DNA from 4 places in the Priestia sp. LL-8 genome. Region 1 is predicted to be linked to each of the others. Evidence: riboswitches for the same ligand, from Rfam matches in the RefSeq annotation. Region 1 holds a riboswitch; each other region holds the start of a gene.
What was found. A riboswitch is a leader RNA that binds a small molecule or an ion and turns the genes downstream of it on or off. The one in region 1 is predicted to bind S-adenosylmethionine.
Positions count from the first base shown of each region.

Region 2: it holds a riboswitch for S-adenosylmethionine, as region 1 does, so the genes downstream of both, mtnW (2,3-diketo-5-methylthiopentyl-1-phosphate enolase) here and U9R83_RS24600 (phosphoadenylyl-sulfate reductase) in region 1, are expected to answer to the same signal.
Region 3: it holds a riboswitch for S-adenosylmethionine, as region 1 does, so the genes downstream of both, U9R83_RS10935 (Na+/H+ antiporter NhaC family protein) here and U9R83_RS24600 (phosphoadenylyl-sulfate reductase) in region 1, are expected to answer to the same signal.
Region 4: it holds a riboswitch for S-adenosylmethionine, as region 1 does, so the genes downstream of both, U9R83_RS18885 (BMP family lipoprotein) here and U9R83_RS24600 (phosphoadenylyl-sulfate reductase) in region 1, are expected to answer to the same signal.

Region 1 covers NZ_JAZAQH010000001.1:4,704,336-4,708,908, reverse strand. The annotation lists gene U9R83_RS24615 (potassium channel family protein) at 1-442, opposite strand, end outside; gene U9R83_RS24610 (VOC family protein) at 510-893, opposite strand; gene cdaS (sporulation-specific diadenylate cyclase CdaS) at 991-1,617, opposite strand; SAM riboswitch class I at 1,931-2,033, shown strand; gene U9R83_RS24600 (phosphoadenylyl-sulfate reductase) at 2,288-3,001, shown strand; gene U9R83_RS24595 (inorganic phosphate transporter) at 3,021-4,100, shown strand; gene sat (sulfate adenylyltransferase) at 4,153-4,573, shown strand, end outside.
Region 2 covers NZ_JAZAQH010000001.1:1,247,228-1,251,800, forward strand. The annotation lists gene U9R83_RS06305 (carbon-nitrogen family hydrolase) at 1-782, opposite strand, end outside; gene U9R83_RS06310 (pyridoxal phosphate-dependent aminotransferase) at 894-2,066, shown strand; SAM riboswitch class I at 2,197-2,303, shown strand; gene mtnW (2,3-diketo-5-methylthiopentyl-1-phosphate enolase) at 2,384-3,628, shown strand; gene U9R83_RS06320 (2-hydroxy-3-keto-5-methylthiopentenyl-1-phosphate phosphatase) at 3,625-4,290, shown strand; gene U9R83_RS06325 (methylthioribulose 1-phosphate dehydratase) at 4,287-4,573, shown strand, end outside.
Region 3 covers NZ_JAZAQH010000001.1:2,154,159-2,158,731, reverse strand. The annotation lists gene U9R83_RS10945 (LacI family DNA-binding transcriptional regulator) at 1-905, opposite strand, end outside; gene U9R83_RS10940 (hypothetical protein) at 1,030-1,158, shown strand; gene U9R83_RS10935 (Na+/H+ antiporter NhaC family protein) at 1,433-2,743, opposite strand; SAM riboswitch class I at 2,829-2,935, opposite strand; gene U9R83_RS10930 (ABC transporter permease) at 3,037-3,804, opposite strand; gene U9R83_RS10925 (ABC transporter ATP-binding protein) at 3,797-4,573, opposite strand, start outside.
Region 4 covers NZ_JAZAQH010000001.1:3,604,051-3,608,623, reverse strand. The annotation lists gene U9R83_RS18900 (YjgB family protein) at 1-196, opposite strand, end outside; gene U9R83_RS18895 (hypothetical protein) at 603-971, shown strand; gene U9R83_RS18890 (hypothetical protein) at 1,062-1,223, opposite strand; SAM riboswitch class I at 1,557-1,663, shown strand; gene U9R83_RS18885 (BMP family lipoprotein) at 1,738-2,748, shown strand; gene U9R83_RS18880 (ABC transporter ATP-binding protein) at 2,830-4,362, shown strand; gene U9R83_RS18875 (ABC transporter permease) at 4,337-4,573, shown strand, end outside.

The DNA.
Region 1 (4,573 bases):
AAGAGTCGTCGATAAGAACAATGTCTTCTTTATGAAATGCGTCGCGATAAGACTCTAACACGAGTTTGGCGCGCTCATTCCACCCCACAACGATGAAGTGATCTTTTCCATAAAACTTTAAATTCCCTTCCAGATAAGCGCTCTCAGCGGAAACAGCAATTTTAGAAAGCGTGACAAAATAAGTAGTAATAAATCCCGTTCCAATGAGGACTAAAATAATTGCAGCTAACCTTCCAATCGTAGTGGTGGGAGCAAAATCACCGTACCCTATAGTAGAGATTGTAATAATAACCCACCAAATTCCTTCAAACACATTCCCAAACGTTTGCGGCTCTAGGAAATGTATAAGCATGCCGAAAAGTAAAACAAGGCAGCCGATAATAAAAAGAAGCCGCACTAAAATAGAACGACGAAAAAGTCGAAATAATAGCCATTCCATCATAAAAATACCTCCAGTGATTAGTCATAGCCACAGTATGACCATTTTTCACTGAAGGTATAAGATATCTTTATCTTTTTACTTCGTAATATTCAATCCATTCTTTGTCTGGACCATAGAAAAATAAGTATCTTGCTCCATTTGGCAAAGTTACAATGTTTTCTTCCACAAATGAAACGCCTGCTGATTTTAAACGCTCAAACTCCTCTTCAATTCCATCTACTGCCAGCGCAAAATGATGAACTTTACCTTCATTAGGTAAGCTTGAGTTATACCCTTGAATTAACTCTACGATTACATTGCCTTCTAAACCTAGAAAAGCTAGCTTCAAAGACGGATCGGTATGTGGTAGTGTTTCGATGAGCTCTAATCCCACCTTTTGTGTATAGAACTCAATAGATTTTTCTATATCCTTTACTTGAACGCCTACATGTTCAAATTTTAAAATTGCCATATGCATCACCCGTATCTATAGTATGTAAAAACTATGAAATATATTAAAGAGAAAGGATATAGAAGTCAAGATAGGGCTGCTTATCAGGAAAGGGCTCTTAAATCATATTTTTGCTGGAGTGAATAGGGTAGAGGCTTCCATCAAGCGCAAACGAAATTTTGCCTGTTTCTTCAGATACAACTAAAATTAATGCATCCGATTTTTCTGACATTCCAATGGCTGCACGGTGACGTGTTCCCAATTTTTTGTTCGTTGAAATAATAGACGAGAGAGGTAAAACATTAGCAGCCGAAATAAGCTGATTATTTCTAATTAGGACAGCTCCGTCATGTAAGGGTGTTCCTGGATAGAACAGCGTCTCAACTAGCGTAGCGCTGACAGGAGCTTGAATAGGCATTCCTTTTTGAATAAGAGGATCTACATTTTGTTCCCGTTCAATGACAATTAAAGCGCCGTGACGTTTCTCAGAGAGGTTATGAATAGCTAAGGACAGAGCAGCATATTCAAATGTATAAGGCGATAAGTAATGACGCAAGTAATAAGAGGCGGCCGTAGCTTGAACATCTTGAAATAACCTTCTCATCTCCTCAAAATCACATAGGATACAATGATCACTCGTGTCTAAATGTTTAATTAAATTAGAGGCTTCAGTTGAAATCTGCTGTAAATATGTTCGTACATTATTTTTAATTGTATCGTCTAATTGAAAGGGTTGTCTCTCCATCTTATATAGCTCCTATCTGTCAGTCAGTGTTATCTGTAATGTGTGCTAATGTGGGTGAATTATCCGTAAAGCTTATAAATCCGCTATTAATTTTATAGAGAGATTTTGCGTTTTATTTAGCAAGAGAACATCAAAAGTTGGAGAAAAAAGAAAGCGTTTTATAAACTGATATGTTCACATTTGGGTTAAATTTACATATGTTGTTTTAAATAAAAGTATAGATATTTCTGTGAATTTAAAGTATAGTTTTCTTATCGGATATATGATTTTTAATGTTGACAAATATTCTAAATATGCTAAAATTTTTAAAAAATGCTTATCAAGAGTGGTGGAGGGATCTGGCCCGCTGAACCCCGGCAACCTGCTTAGCAAGGTGCTAATTCCAGCAAAGTGTGTATCATTTTGAAAGATAAGGTGAAAATTTATTGCCTACCCAGTCTTTCAATACGGAAGACTTTTTATTTTGATATAGCGCAAGCGATAATTTGAGAAGGGAAACCAATGACTGTAAACCCCGACTTAAAACAAATTTTTGAACACGCCGAAGCAAAGTAAGAATTAAATAGTTTCGCTGACTAGACACACTAGAGGCGGTTTTATCCAATTCTAGTGGGTAAAACCGTCTTTTTTTATTGGATAACGCGGATAACTAAGAATTGGAGTGGAGAAAATGGCAGACTTATATACGTACGAAAACTGGAGCGATACATTTCCAGAGTTCGACAGTAAAGATGAAACAAAAGGAGCCCTTTCAGCATTGCAGTGGGCGTATGATACCTACGGAGATTCAATTATTTATGCGTCAAGCTTTGGGATCGAAGGAATCGTGTTAATTGATTTAATTTCAAAAGTGAAAAAAGACGCTGAAATTGTCTTTTTAGATACAGGCGTTCATTTTAAAGAAACATATGAAGTGATTGATGCAATTAAAGAACGCTTCCCTGATTTACGTATTCATATGAAAAAGCCGGATTTAACTCTTGCAGAACAAGCTGAAAAACATGGAGATGAGCTTTGGAAGAGTCAGCCTAACTTATGCTGTCAAATTCGAAAAATCATTCCGCTAAGAGAATCCCTTGCTCCTTATGATGCGTGGATTTCCGGTTTGAGACGCGAGCAGTCTGAGTCTCGTGCCAACACGAATTATTTTAATAAAGATGAGAAATTCAAGAAGGTGAAAGTTTGTCCGTTAATTCATTGGTCATGGAAAGAAATTTGGCGCTATGTGTATAAGCATGATTTGCCGTACAACAAACTTCATGATCAAGGCTACCCAAGTATCGGCTGTGAGCCCTGTACCGCACCTGCCTATAATGTAGACGATTTACGTTCAGGAAGATGGGCGGGTACACAAAAAGTTGAGTGCGGATTACACGAATCTTAAATACGAAAGAGCTGAATAAATGATGCTTTTATATGTTGCCTTTATCATTGCGCTTTTTTTTGCAATGAATATTGGGGCAAGCGGTGCAGCAGCTGCTATGGGCGTTTCATACGGCTCCGGTGCAATTAAAAAGCGAAGAGTGGCCCTGTTCATCTGTGCTGTAGGAATTGTGCTCGGAGCTGTTACCGGAGGCGGTGAGGTGGTAAAAACCATCAGTTCAGGTATCATACCTGAAAAACTGCTGTCAGTAGAATTAGTTATTATCATTCTGGCTGCTGCAACGCTGTCACTCTTTTTCGCGAATTTGATTGGTATCCCTCTATCAACAAGTGAAGTAACAGTTGGCTCAGTTGTTGGAGTAGGAGTAGCTTATCAATCTCTGTATGTAGAAAAACTTTTAATTGTCATGTCTTTTTGGATTATTGTTCCGCTAGTTTCATTTGTCATTGCTTTTTTGATTGGGAAAGTGATAAAACGCAGAGCGCATAAAAAAGAAGCAGAGGGAAAGTGGAAAAGAGTTTTAACGATTTTAGTTATAGCGACGGGATTCTTTGAAGCCTTCTCAGCTGGAATGAATAATGTGGCAAATGCTGTCGGTCCTCTAGTAGGAGCTGGGTTAATGGATGCTACAACGGGTGTCATAGCAGGAGGATTGGCGGTGGCACTCGGAGCTCTTTTACTAGGAGGCCGAGTTATTGAAACAAACGGAAAAAAAATTACTCGCTATTCTGTAGGGGAAGGCTGCATTATTTCAGGTACTGGTGCTTCTCTTGTTACAGCAGCTTCACTGTTTGGTTTGCCAGTACCGCTTACACAGGTCACTACGTCTTCTATTATTGGGATAGGCGCAGCGAAAACGGGATTTACGAAAGAACAGCGCGAAGTGGTCATTCAAATGTTAAAGGTTTGGGTGGTATCCCCTGTATTTTCACTCGTAATCTCATATGTTCTTGTGAAATTAGTACTTGAAAGCGACTTATATTCATTTGTGGTGCTAGCTAGTGGCTGCATTGCCACAGCAGGTGTTCTAAGCTTAGCTAGAACGACTAGAAGAAAAAGAGCAAGCTTGCAGTCGGAAAAAGAAAAAATGACTGCGTGATTCAATTGCTTTTTATTATATTGTGTTAATTACTTAAGGAGGATTTTACAAAATGACAACAATTCAAGCACACGGTGGAGAATTAATTAATTTATATCAACCAACATATGACTACACTTCACTAACAAAAGAAATTGAAGTAGACAACATGGCTCTAAGTGATTTAGAACTAATTGGAATTGGTGCTTACAGCCCAATTACAGGGTTTTTAGGAGAAAAAGATTATCAATCAGTTGTTGAAAATATGCGTCTAGCAGATGGAACTGTATGGAGTATTCCTATTACTCTTCCCGTAACAGAAGAGCAAGCTAAAGAATTAAACATTGGCGACAAAGTAAAACTAGTTCAAAGCGGTGTGACATATGGTGTTCTAGAAGTTTCTGAGGTATATACGCCAAATAAAGAAAAAGAAGCGGAAAATGTGTACCGCACAGCAGAACTTGCCCACCCTGGTGTGAAGAAAATGATGGAAC
Region 2 (4,573 bases), 3.5 Mb from region 1:
TAATAAAATTCTGTGCGGCGATCTGTAAAGACAGGAATTTGTTTGCGAATTTCTTTTACAAGTTCCAGGTTAACGTCAGCACTTAAAAGTTCTTCGCTATCGCCAGCTTCAGCGATTATTTCTCCCCAAGGATCGATGACTAAGGAATGTCCGGCAAATGTATTATTAGGATCTTGGCCTACACGATTACACGCGACTACATAGCATTGATTTTCGATTGCGCGGCTAATGAGCAGTGCTTTCCAGTGGGCAAGTCTTGGAGCCGGCCACTGAGCGACAACAAACAAGACTTCTGCTCCGCTGCTAGTATGAACCCGAATCCATTCTGGAAAACGAATATCGTAACAAATAACTCCTGCGCATAAAGACTGTTCAAGTGTAAAAAGATTTTTTGCCGTTCCTGCTTCTAGATAGAGGTGCTCATCCATTAATTTAAACAAGTGCAGTTTACTGTATTGTGATACTTCACGACCTTTTCGGTCAAAAATATACATTGTATTCGTGACGCCTTGCTCTGTTTTTTTCGCGATCGAACCTGCCACAATATTTACTTCGTTCGTTTTGGCAAACTGAGAGATTAATTGCTTGGCCTGCTGTCCTTCATCATCTGCAATTTCGTCTAGTCGCGTCAAATCATAAGCTGTATCCCATAGCTCAGGAAGCACCAGGATATCAGGTTTTTCTTGCAGCGCTTCTGTCATTTTTTGTTGAATATATTTTCGGTTTTTAGTTGGGTTTCCAAACGCAATATCAAGTTGCAAACACGTAATTTTTACACTCACTTTATCATCCGTCCTTTTTTAGTAGTTGAAAAAAATGACTTTACAAGTTGAGTATTACAATATATTATTTGTGACTAGAATTTCAAGAATTTTTTGAGAAGGTGTGCGATGATGAAACAATTTGAGCAATCGGAACTATTGAAAAGTTTACCAAAACAATTTTTTGCATCACTTGTAGGCAAGGTAGGAAAAGTAATGGCCCAAGGGCACGACGTTATTAACTTAGGGCAGGGAAATCCTGATCAGCCTACTCCTTCACATATTGTAGAAACACTGCAAAAAGCAAGTGCTAATCCTATGCATCATAAATATTCTCCATTTCGGGGGCATCAGTTTTTGAAAGAGGCCGTTGCGACTTTTTATAAGCGAGAATACGGGGTTGATGTGGATCCCGAAAAAGAAGTAGCTATTTTGTTTGGCGGGAAGGGTGGACTTGTTGAAATCCCGCAGTGCTTATTAAACCCTGGAGATACAGTGCTGGTTCCGGATCCTGGATATCCTGATTACTGGTCTGGAGTAGAGCTTGCAAAAGCCAAGATGGAAGTGATGCCGCTCACGGCTGAAAATCATTTTCTACCCGTATACGAAGAGATAAGTGAAAGTGCTAAAGAACAGGCAAAGCTCATGTTTTTAAACTATCCGAATAATCCTACTGGTGCAGTGGCAACGGCAGAATTTTTTGAAAACACCGTGGCGTTTGCTGCCAAGCACGATATTTGTGTGGTACACGACTTTGCCTACGGAGCAATTGGATTTGATGGTAAAAAGCCAATCAGCTTTTTACAGACTCCTGGTGCAAAAGAGACGGGAATTGAAATTTATACTCTTTCTAAAACGTATAACATGGCGGGATGGCGAGTTGGATTTGCTGTAGGAAATGAAAGTGTAGTAGAAGCTATTAATCTTCTTCAAGATCATATGTATGTCAGTCTCTTTGGGGCGATTCAAGAGGCAGCCGCCGTAGCTCTGTTAGAATCTCAACAATGTGTGAATGATTTAGTTAAGCGCTATGAATCTAGACGCAATACATTTATTCAAGGGCTTCAAGAAATTGGTTGGAACGTTACATCTCCAGCGGGCTCCTTTTTTGCATGGCTAAAAGTTCCTGGAGGATATACTTCTGAACAATTTTCAGATTTACTTCTTGAAAAAGCCCACGTTGTAGTGGCACCTGGAGTAGGATTCGGAACATATGGTGAAGGCTATGTGCGCGTAGGACTGCTGACGGATGAAGAGCGCATGAGAGAAGCTGTATCTCGAATAAAAAAATTAAATTTATTTTAAAAACGCATTGACAATCCTTTTTGAGTTGGCTTAATATGTAAGAAGTTAACGAGATTAATAACCGATAAATCCTAGCGGTATTTTTTATTTAGTATATAATCTACGAATTAAATTTAAATAAATAGCAACTTTCTTATTAAGAGTAGGTGGAGGGACTAGCCCGATGAAGCCCGGCAACCGACTTAACGCATGTTAAGCACGGTGCTAATTCTTGCAGCAGCAGCTGAGAGATAAGAAGAGCAACGAAAGCCTCTTCTTAATCACAGAAGAGGTTTTTTTTATTAACGATATTAAACAGCAAGGGAGTTTTTAGCATAATGAGTGAAATCGTTGCAAGCTACTTACTACATGACAATAAAGGAAATTTTCATAAAAAAGCGGAAGGTATCGCTTTAGGACTAACCGTCGGCTCATGGACAGATCTGCCGCTTTTAGATCAGCAGCAGCTTCAAAAGCATAAAGGGCGCGTCGTATCCGTAACTGAGCTTCAAGATTGCGAACGTGTTAACGGATATTTAGGCGGAGAGGTTAAGCAGGCTATTGTCAAAATTGCTTATCCAACTGCCAATTTTTCAAGAGATTTACCGGCTATTTTAGTTACGGTTTTCGGAAAACTATCACTTGATGGAAAAGTGAAATTATTAGACTTGGATTTTCCTGATGAATTATTAGCTGAATTCCCAGGACCGCGCTTTGGAATAGAAGGTATCCGAGAGAAACTAGGCGTTTATGACCGTCCGCTTGTGATGAGTATTTTTAAAGGCGTGATTGGAAGAGATATGACGTACTTAACAACTCAGCTGCGTGAGCAAGCGCTTGGCGGAGTGGATTTGGTTAAAGACGACGAGATTTTGTTTGATAGTGAACGAACACCTTTTGAAGCTCGCGTTACAGAAGGGAAAAAAGTACTGAATGAAGTATACGAAAAAACGGGACACCGCACGCTGTATGCTGTTAATTTAACGGGACGAACGTTTGAATTAAAAGAAAAAGCGAGAAAAGCAGCTGAGCTAGGAGCCGATGCTCTTTTATTCAACGTATTTGCTTACGGGTTAGACGTACTGCAGGCACTTCGAGAAGATGATGAAATTAACCTGCCGATTATGGCACACCCAGCTGTTAGCGGAGCGCTTACGCCATCAGAGTTTTACGGTTTTTCAAATTCATTACTGCTTGGAAAACTATTGCGCTTAGCCGGAGCGGATTTCTCACTGTTTCCATCACCATACGGAAGCGTAGCGCTTTCTCTTGAAGATACGACAGGCATTGCCTACGAATTAACGCGTCCTGTGTACAAATATAAGCAGACTTTCCCGGTTCCTTCAGCAGGAATTCATCCTGGAATGGTACCGCAGCTTGTGAAGGACTTTGGAATCGACAGCATTATTAATGCAGGAGGCGGAGTTCACGGTCATCCAGACGGCGCTATCGGAGGAGGAAAAGCATTCCGTGCGGCGATAGATGCAGTACTCTCTCATCAAACACTAGCCGAAAAAGCGGAAGAATCAAAAGAGTTGCAAAAAGCTTTGCAACTATGGGGAACAGTAGAGGTGAAAGCATGACATCGTTAAAAATCTTTTGTGACTTTGATGGAACAATCACAAATAGCGATAACATTATTGCTATTATGAAACAATTTGCTCCTCCGGAGTGGGAAAGTATTAAAGATGACGTGCTAGCACAGCGCGTTTCTATTCAAGAAGGAGTAGGGCAAATGTTTGCCTTACTCCCCGTGGAATTAAAGGAAGATATTATTTCTTATATTTTAAAGACGTCTGCTATTCGAGATGGATTTGATGATTTTATTGCCTATACAAAAGAGCATCATATTCCGCTTTATATTGTAAGCGGAGGAATTGACTTTTTTGTAAAACCGCTTTTGGGAAATCGAGTTGCAGAGGAAATGCTCTACTGCAACGGATCTGATTTTTCTGGTGAGCATATTTCCATTACGTGGCCTCATACATGTGATAAACAGTGTACAAATGACTGCGGCTGCTGTAAGCCAACGATTATTCGCAATTTTGCAGATGAAAGAGATCATACGGTTGTTATTGGCGATTCAATTACGGATTTGCAGGCTGCCAAATTAGCTGACACTGTCATTGCACGTGACTTTTTAATTGAAAAATGCGAAGAGCTATCTCTACCGTATCGTCCTTTTTCTACTTTTTATGATGTCATTCATCATTTACAAGAATTAACAGAAGAGGTGAAAGCATGAGTATCATGGCTCAGCAAAGGTTGCATGAGCTTGCGGATATAAAAGATGAGTTGGCAGAACGCGATTGGTTCTTCGGTACAAGCGGAAACTTAGCAATTAAAGTGGACCAAAATCCGACAACTTTCTTTGTATCAGCAAGTGGAAAAGACAAAAGAAAACGTACAAATGAAGATTTTTTATTAGTTGATCAACATGGAAAACCTGCAGAAGAAACGCATTTAAAGCCTTCTGCTGAAACGCTTTTACACGTTAAGATTTACGAGTTAACGAATGCTGGGTGCAG
Region 3 (4,573 bases), 2.6 Mb from region 1:
TTGCTCCCGACTAGTTTAAAAAGCGTTTCGCCCATTTCTTTAAGAGGAAGTTCGATCGTTGTGATTTGTAAATAAGAAGAAAGCGGATGATTATCAAAACCAATGATAGCTAAATCGCCTGGAACTGACATACCAGCTTGTTCGCACTGAGCTTTTATACCAATAGCGACTTGATCGTTTGTTACTAAAAGCGCCTGAGGCCGATTTTTCATCTGCACTAGTTTTTCCACCACTTTTTCACCATCTGTCACGTTCAAACAGCCTTGAAAAACCCATTCCGGATGATAAGACTGATTTATTCTTTCTACATATTCTTTGTATGCTTGCTGCCGCTGCTGACTATTTGTACCCGTCATTCTTCCAATACAGTAGCCAATATCCTTATATCCTTTTTCTTTTAAATACAGGAGCGCATGCTTAAAAGCTGCATAATGATCAACGTATACGGAGCGAATAGAACGATTTTGTACGTTTTCGCACACGGCTATCGGCCCGTACTGCTGATAATATTCAATCGCGCTCCAGCTGCTTGCTCTAGAACAAATAATCACTCCATCAACTTGCTTTGTTTTTAGCATATGAAGCGCTTGTTCTTCTTTTTTTACATCATAGTTCGTCTGACAAATAACAAGCTGATACTGCTTTTCTAACGCTTGAGATGCCACCCCTTCTAAAAGCAGACTAAAATACGGATGATTAATAAAAGGCAGTACGACGGCAATCATATTTGTTTTCCCTTTTGATAAGTGAACGGCATTAATATTTTGTTCGTAATTAAGTTCTTGAATCACTTCTTCCACCAGTCGGCGCTTTTCTTCTTTTACATACGGATGATTATTTAACACCCGTGACACGGTCGAAACAGATACACCAGCTTTTTTTGCGATATCTCGGATATTTGTCATGTTTTCACCTTTTTCTCTTGCGCTGAAACGCGTTTCATACTTTATTCTCATTATAAAGTGAAGCGGCAATAAGCTAAACCCGTTACAATCATCTTTTTATTCATTTATACAAGGAGGTCATGTCATGGGTATTTTATTATTTATTTTATTATGCGGAATTGAAATCGGAGGAGCGGCTTATGCACTTAAACAAAATGAGACGATTTGGAAGGAATTAGGTGAAGAAAAACCGACTGATTTTTTCAAGCAGTAAAAAAAGAGGTTGAGACATAACGAAATGAATCCAATCTCAAGACGAACAACTAGTATACATGAGCTGAACCGCTTGTGACACTCCAGTTGATTTCCGTGCAAGACTTTGCTGTCCGCGGGAGTCTTCGCCTTGCCCTCTAATCAACTGCTAGAAGGACCTACACACATGAAACCTGCGTTTAACACAACAAAAAAAACGAACCACTAATCAAACATCTTGATCAATGGTTCGTTTTTCACTTCATCTAAAATACTTTCGTTCCAGCCTCTTTAGATTAAGCAGCCTCTTTAGATGATTTTGATTTTTTATTTAAACGTGGAAAGCCAATTACAATCGCAATGATACCGCAAACCGCTGTTAACATTGGATAGAATGTAAATGGAATAATCTCAATCGGTGAAACTTTAGCAAATCCTGCTGCTAGAAGCATTTGTGCACCGTAAGGGATAAGCCCTTGAACGCTGCATGAAAACAAGTCGAGCAGACTGGCTGATTTACGATTATCAATTGAATACTTATCAGAGATTTCTTTCGCTAACGGACCTGCTGTAATAATTGAAATCGTGTTATTAGCCGTGGCTAAATTAGTTAAACTTACCAATCCAGCGATACTGAATTCTCCGCCTTTTTTTGTTTGAATGCGTCGTGTTAATAAGTTCAATAAGAACTGAATACCGCCGTTATAGCGAATGAGTTCAACCATTCCGCCAATTAAAAGAGATAAAATAATTAATTCCGACATTCCGCCAATACCTTCTGTCACAGTTTTAGCAAGAGAAGAAAGCGTGTAGCTTCCGTCAGCTAATCCAATCACGCCGGCTAATACAATTCCTCCGGTTAAAATGCTTAATACGTTTGCACCAAATATGGCAGCAACTAGTACGCCGACATAAGGCAAGATTTTAAACCAGCTAAAATCTTTAATTTCTACTGATGATGTATTGCCTAGCGTCATTACAAGTAATAAAACTACCGTAACAATCGCTGCAGGAAGTACGATAAAAAAGTTTACTTTTAATTTATCTGACATATTTGTTTTTTGCGTACGAACTGCTGCAATGGTCGTATCAGAGATTACGGATAAATTATCTCCAAACATTGCACCACCAACAACGGCAGCAATTGCCAATGTAATGGATACATGCGCCTGCTCACTGATTCCTACAGCGATAGGCCCTAATGCAGCGATTGTTCCCATTGACGTTCCCATCGAAATTGAAATGAATGCGCCAATAACAAAGATTCCGACTACCACTAAGCTTTGCGGAAGAACAGACAGAGCTAAGTTTACCGTTGAATCAACAGCTCCCATGCCTTTAGCGACTTGAGAAAAAGCACCTGCTAAAATAAAAATAAGTACCATAATAATGATATCAGGATGCCCTGCTCCTTTAGCAAATCGTTCCACTTTTACATTAAGTGAATCTTTGCGGTTCATAGCCAGCGCCACAATGGCTGCAATGATAATGGCTACTAATACAGGCAGCTTATAAAAATCTCCCGTTATGATTCCTGATCCGACAAACAGGACTAAAAAGACGCCCAGCGGTAACAGCGCCCAGCCGTTTCCTTTTTGTTGTTCCATTCTTAACACCTCTTGTTTACGTAATAAAAAAAGACCTCTTCTTATTGATAAGAAGAGGTCTCTTATTTGTATCATAAGATTACCCTTCTCATCTTCCAAACGAAACATCGTCTGCTGGATTTGGCACCGCACTGCGTACAGCCAGTTGCCGAGACATCATAGGGCCAGTCCCTCCGTCTCTCTTGATAAGAAGTTTATAGTTGTTTTAAAAATAGTCTTTCACTACTGTAATCTCTTTTTATTTAATTGTCAAATGCTATTTTAGAAAAATATATAGTGTGAAAATTCCCACATCAATTAGCTACGTCTCGTTTTAAAAACGCCACCCAAGCTACGCCCATGAAGAAGACAAAGTGTGCAACTAAGATGAAGATTGAAAATGGAATTGTCATGCCGTCAAACATCGTCTTCATTCCGTCCATATACTGCACAAAGTTTGTGTTGGCGAACAGTAAAAATTTCCCCCACCATAAACCAAACTGTGATACTATCCCAGTTACTGCTTTCGCCCCGATACTTACGACAATAGCTAGACTTGAAGCAAGCGCACTGTTTCTAAATAAAGACGACAGCATGAATGCGAACGTCATCATCATAAACGTTTCCATATACGCACTGTCATACGTAAGCGTAATGTTTTTAAGCAGCTGTGCATCTCCTTCTAGACTGGTAAATCCAAAGAACAATGCTCCCCATACAAACGAAAAAAGTAAATAGCTCAGTAAGTAATACAAGCTAATTAAAATGAGCGTTATGTACTTGGACGTTAAAATCGTTGAGCGTCTAGCTGGACGAATTAAAAGAAGCTTAATGGTACCTGCTTCAAACTCTTTTGCAACCATTGACCCTCCAACAGCAAGCGCGAAAAATTGAACGAGAATCAGCATACCTGAACTAAATGACAGGAAGTTCAAAATGTTGTCTTCTGTTCCTGCACTGTTTGCTACTTTTTTCATTAAAAGAGCCATACAAAGAGTTAAAATGCCGATTGTAATAAACGTGATTTTTGTACTTCTTTTGTGAAACCATTTCATGTGTTCATTTTGAATTAGCTTAAGCATGGTGCTCTCCTTCCGTAACGGACATAAACGAATCTTCAAGCGTCTCATACACAGGGGTAATTCGGTAGACTAAAATATCGCTGTCCACTAATTTTTTATTCACAGCTGGAATTTGCTCTTTTACAATCGCCACGTCGATACTATGTGATCTCACCGTTACTTCAAATTCTTGTGATAAAAGATCCGTTGCTTTTTGTGCATCAGACACTTCAAATTCTACGTACATTCCTTGATCTTGACGATTTGGAGATAGATCTTGAATAGCTTTTAACTCGCCGTTTTGAATAATACCAACGCGGTCACATAGTGCTTCTACCTCTTTTAATAAGTGGCTCGCGATTAAAATTGAAATTCCTTCTTCCCTGCAAAGCGTTTGTAAATATGTACGAAATTCTCTCATTCCCGCTGGGTCTAGACCGTTTGTTGGCTCGTCTAGTAAAAGCAATGCAGGTTTATGTAAAATAGCTTGAGCTACTCCTAAACGCTGTCTCATCCCAAGAGAATACGTCTTCACTTTTGCATGAATGCTGTTTTCAAGTTTTACTAAAGCAATCACTTCATCCAAGCGTTCTGATGTGATCCCTTCATGCATATTCGCAAAGTGTTTTAAATTTTGATAGCCCGTCAGATAATCATAGAACTCAGGGTTTTCAATAATCGCTCCAATTGATTTCATAGCTGATGTAAACTGTTCCTTTAAAGGAAAGCCGTTAACGGTAATCGTTCCCTCTGTTTCTTTAATGAGTCCTACGACGGTACGAATTAGCGT
Region 4 (4,573 bases), 1.1 Mb from region 1:
GTACTTCACCTTTTACTGCGGCGTTATAAATTTCGTTAATGTTCTTTACAGCTGTTTGACTTTGACTGCTTGTTTCTTGAGATGTAGCTGCATGTGCTGGTGTATCAAGCTGAGCGACAGGAGCAAATCCAAAAGCCGCAATTCCTGTAATCGTTGCCGCCGCCGCCGCTTTTGATAGTCGTTGTGTCATTTTCATGATTTTTTCCTCCTATATATAACGATTTAGCAACCTCAGTCTACCTAAAAGAGAAGGTAGGCCAGAATAGTCAAGGAGTCTTAGTTGAGTTGGTAACTGATATATATAATGTAACACGTCTTTTAGAATGTAAACGTCAGGTAAAGCAAAAAGCAAAAAACGATTCATTTATCATAGGTGAAAAGGGTGGTTTATATTCCTTTATTAGGTAAAAAAACGTAATATGAAGAAGGTTCTAATGCTTTATAAAAAACCGGATAATAATTGTAATTATGATACAATAAATCAAGTATTTGTTAAATATATATCTATATTGCAGCTGTGTATCTAGGGCTTGGCGTAAAAACAAGTTTAGGGCGATCTGTTGTATTGAATAGAAGAAAAAGAATGTAGAGGAGAGAAAGAAGTGTCAAAACGATTTTTACTAACCGTAGCGGCTGGAGGATGTATCATAATTTTCGGCGCGCTGCTGCTATTAAATTGGGAAAGAGTGTTTGGCGATTACCGTCCGATTCAAACAGCAACAGCTGTATTCAAGTTAGAGGTGGGAAGTCAAGGTGTAGCAGAGACTAAGGATTCAGATGATGCTCTTCACTATATGGTGAAAAAAGGACATTTAGATGAATATATTCAACTGATGAATGAAAAAGGCTATGTGTTAAAAGAAAAAGATATTGATCATAACCGACTTGTTTTTAACGATGGGCAAGAGGATGAGCAAATTTACTACAAGCGCTTTGCAAGGCAGTATACGATGATTGATGGAGAAGGGTAAAGGCCTTCACTTAGAATTACTACATACTAAAATCATTAAAAGAAAACACCACCTTGCGAATAAAAGGTGGTGTTTTTTTGTTAGATTATCTCATCTTAGTTTTGCTCTTGCTACCCCTGTTACGACCATACTCGTAATAAAAATAACTACGATTCCAATGTTGGTCGGGGTATCAAAAAATATTTTTGAAACGGCTAAAGCGATAATAAGCCCAATGGCTATGCCAGATAATTCTTTCATTAATTTCAACATTAACACCTCTTAACAATATCGCTAAGGAAAAGTCTAACATTATTGGTAAAGTGGTTTCAATTAATAACACATTAACCGAAGAAGCATAATAGAATTTATTTGCTACCACTAAATCCTTTCGACAGTCAACAAATTCAGTATAAGCGCTTTGTGAAGAAGTATAGAATGATTCAAGAAATGAGGTAAAGGCTTTAACTTCTATTTTAGTAGACTAAAACCATATAATCCTATCTGTTTTTAAAGTTTTTTTGTATGAAAAAGAAAAATAATATTGACAATTATTAAAAAACTATTAATATTGACTATATTACATAAAACAAATAGCTATTGTTTTCCTTATCAAGAGAGGTGGAGGGACTGGCCCTGTGAAACCCGGCAACCGCTGTCTATGACAGAATGGTGCCAAATCCTTAAGAACAGTATGTTCTTGAAGATGAGGAAGAGACGTTTGGTTAACGAGCTCTTCCTTTATATAAAGGAAGAGCTTTTTTATATTATAGGGGGAGTAAGTTAAATGAAGAGATTTCTTATTTTAGCAGTTGCGCTTGTACTACTCGTAACTGGCTGTCAGTCAAAAAGCACAAAAAGCAGTGGAAGTGAAGAGAAAGGAAAGAAGCGAATTGCTCTTGTTTTGCCTGAAAAGATTGGAGTTAACCCGTTTTTTCAGCAAATGGATGAGGGAGCAAAACGCGCTGGGAAGAAGTATAACATTGATGTAAAGACAATTGAATCTACAGATCAAGCAGCCATTGAAAGTAATTTGCGTGCTGCCGTAGCAGAAAATTATGACTTGATTATTACATCTTCTTTTGAATCCGAAGATGCGTTGAAAAAAGTAGCTCAAGAAAATCCGCAGCGTCAATTTGCGATTATTGATACAGTGGTTGATTTACCAAATGTAAGAAGCGTTGTATTCCGTGAACAAGAAGCTTCATATTTATTAGGAGCAGCCGCAGGATTGATTACGAAAACGAATAAAGTAGGAATGGTTGCAGCTGATGATATTCCATTATTAAAAAAATGGACGGTAAGCTTTAAAGAAGGATTACAATCAACAAATCCCAAAGCAGAGTTTCTAGTAAATTATGTGGGAAGTTTCTCTGATCCAGCTAAAGCAAAAGAACTTGCTATTTTACAAGCTTCAAAAGGTGCTGATTTTATCGCTGGAGCATCAGCTGTAGGCGACTTGGGTGTATTTGAAGCAGCAAAAGAAAAAGGTTTTTATACGGCAGGACAAGATATTGACCGTACGGAAGTAGATCCTGAGCATATCATTTTATCGCAGTTAAAAGGATCTGATGCGGCTGCTTATGAAACGGTAGAAGCACTCGCAAATGACAAATTTAAATCGGGCGTAGTGACATACGGCTTAAAAGAAAAAGGTGTTGGGTTAACGTATGTGACTCAAGACAGCAAGACACCTCTTAATGACTTTGTAGGACAAGATGTAATTGATCAATTAAAAGAAATTAAAGATTCGATTATTGATGGAAAAACAGTGGTAAAAGATCCGTTAGCAAAGTGAGTTGAGAAGAGAAGTCGAGTAAGGCTGGCTTCTCTTTCTTATTTTTGAAAAAAACCTAAAGGGAAAGGAGCAATGAATGGAATGAGTGAGCTGTTGCAGTTAACGAATTTGACGAAGAAATACGGTTCATTTTTAGCAAACGATAACGTGTCTCTTACGCTAAAAAAAGGCGAGGTTCACGCGCTGGTCGGAGAAAACGGTGCTGGTAAAACAACGTTGATGAGGATGCTTTACGGAATGGAAAAGCCGAGTTCAGGAAGTGTTCAGCTGCACGGGAAACCTGTTTCGTTTTCATCTCCTGCGGATGCGATTAAAAACGGAATAGGCATGGTGCATCAGCATTTTATGGTTTTTCCTCATTTTTCAGTGGCTGAAAATATTGTCTTGGGGCATGAGCCAAAGAAAGGTCTCTTTTTCAACAGAAAGCAGGCGAAAGCAGATGTACAGCAATTAACCCAAACTTATCAAATTTCAGTGGATGTTCATAAAAAAGTAAAGCATTGCTCAATTGGGGAACAGCAAAAGATTGAAATTTTAAAAGTGCTGTATCAAGGAGCAGAAATTATTATTTTAGACGAGCCTACCGCAGTTCTTACTCCTTATGAAGTAAAGGAACTATTAAAAACAATCCGGTTTTTGGCTTCTCAAGGAAAAAGCATCATTATTATTACACATAAGCTGCAAGAAGTGATGGAAGTAGCGGACCGAATTACAGTTCTTCGAAATGGTAAAGTAGCCGGCGTCACAAGTAAAGAAGATACCAATGCTCACCATTTAGCGAGCCTAATGGTAGGGAGAGAATTAAAAGAGCGTCCTGCAAGAGTGCCATCACAAAGCACTTCTCATTTAAGCGTACAAAATCTCTTTTTAAAAGGAAAAGGACAAAAAAACGTGTTGCAAAATGTGTCTCTTCACGTTTCTGCAGGCGAAATTGTCGGTATTGCAGGGGTTTCAGGAAATGGGCAGTCAGAGCTGCTTCAAGCAATTGCTGGATTAGTAGAAACAGACGCCGGAAGTATCAAACTTGGAGATGAAGATCTTACAGGGCGATCTGTGCGTGAAAGAAGAGAGGCAGGAATTGCTCATATTCCAGAAGACCGCTATATGTGGGGAGCCTCTAAAGACGATACGATCGAGGAAAATGCGCTGATGGGCTATCAGTATAAAGCTTCTTACTCGAAGATGGGCTGGCTGAAAAGAAAGATATTCAAGTCGAGCGTGGAGGAATGGATAAATGAATTTTCGATTAAAGCCACTTCATCTAAGCAAAAAGCAGGAGAACTGTCTGGGGGAAATCTGCAAAAATTAATTGTTGCAAGAGAGCTTGGCCAAAACACCTCTTTTCTACTTGCTGCCGAACCAACGCGAGGAGTGGATATTGGGGCAATGGAACGTATTCATGATGCCTTGATTCAAAAAAGGAATAATGGCTCTGCTATTTTACTTGTATCGTCTGAGCTGTCGGAGATTATCTCACTATCAGATCGAATTTTAGTGATGTACGAAGGCAGTATTGTCGGAGAGCTTACAAGAGAAGAAGCGACGGAAGAGAAACTAAGCATATTAATGGCAGGAGGAACGGTAGAAGGTGATACAGTTGCAGAAACTTCTTAAATCATTAATCCAACCGATTATTGCGGTCATTTTTGGCTTAGCGATAGGAGGCATTATTATCTTCTTAACAGGTGGTTCGGTTTTCCAAACATATACAGAGCTCTGGAATGGAGCGTTTGGTAATTTTTATTTCTTCACCACTACACTGGCTCGCGCTACGCCTATTCTGTTAATTGCGTTAGGTGTGGGATTTGCTTTTAGAGCAGGTGTG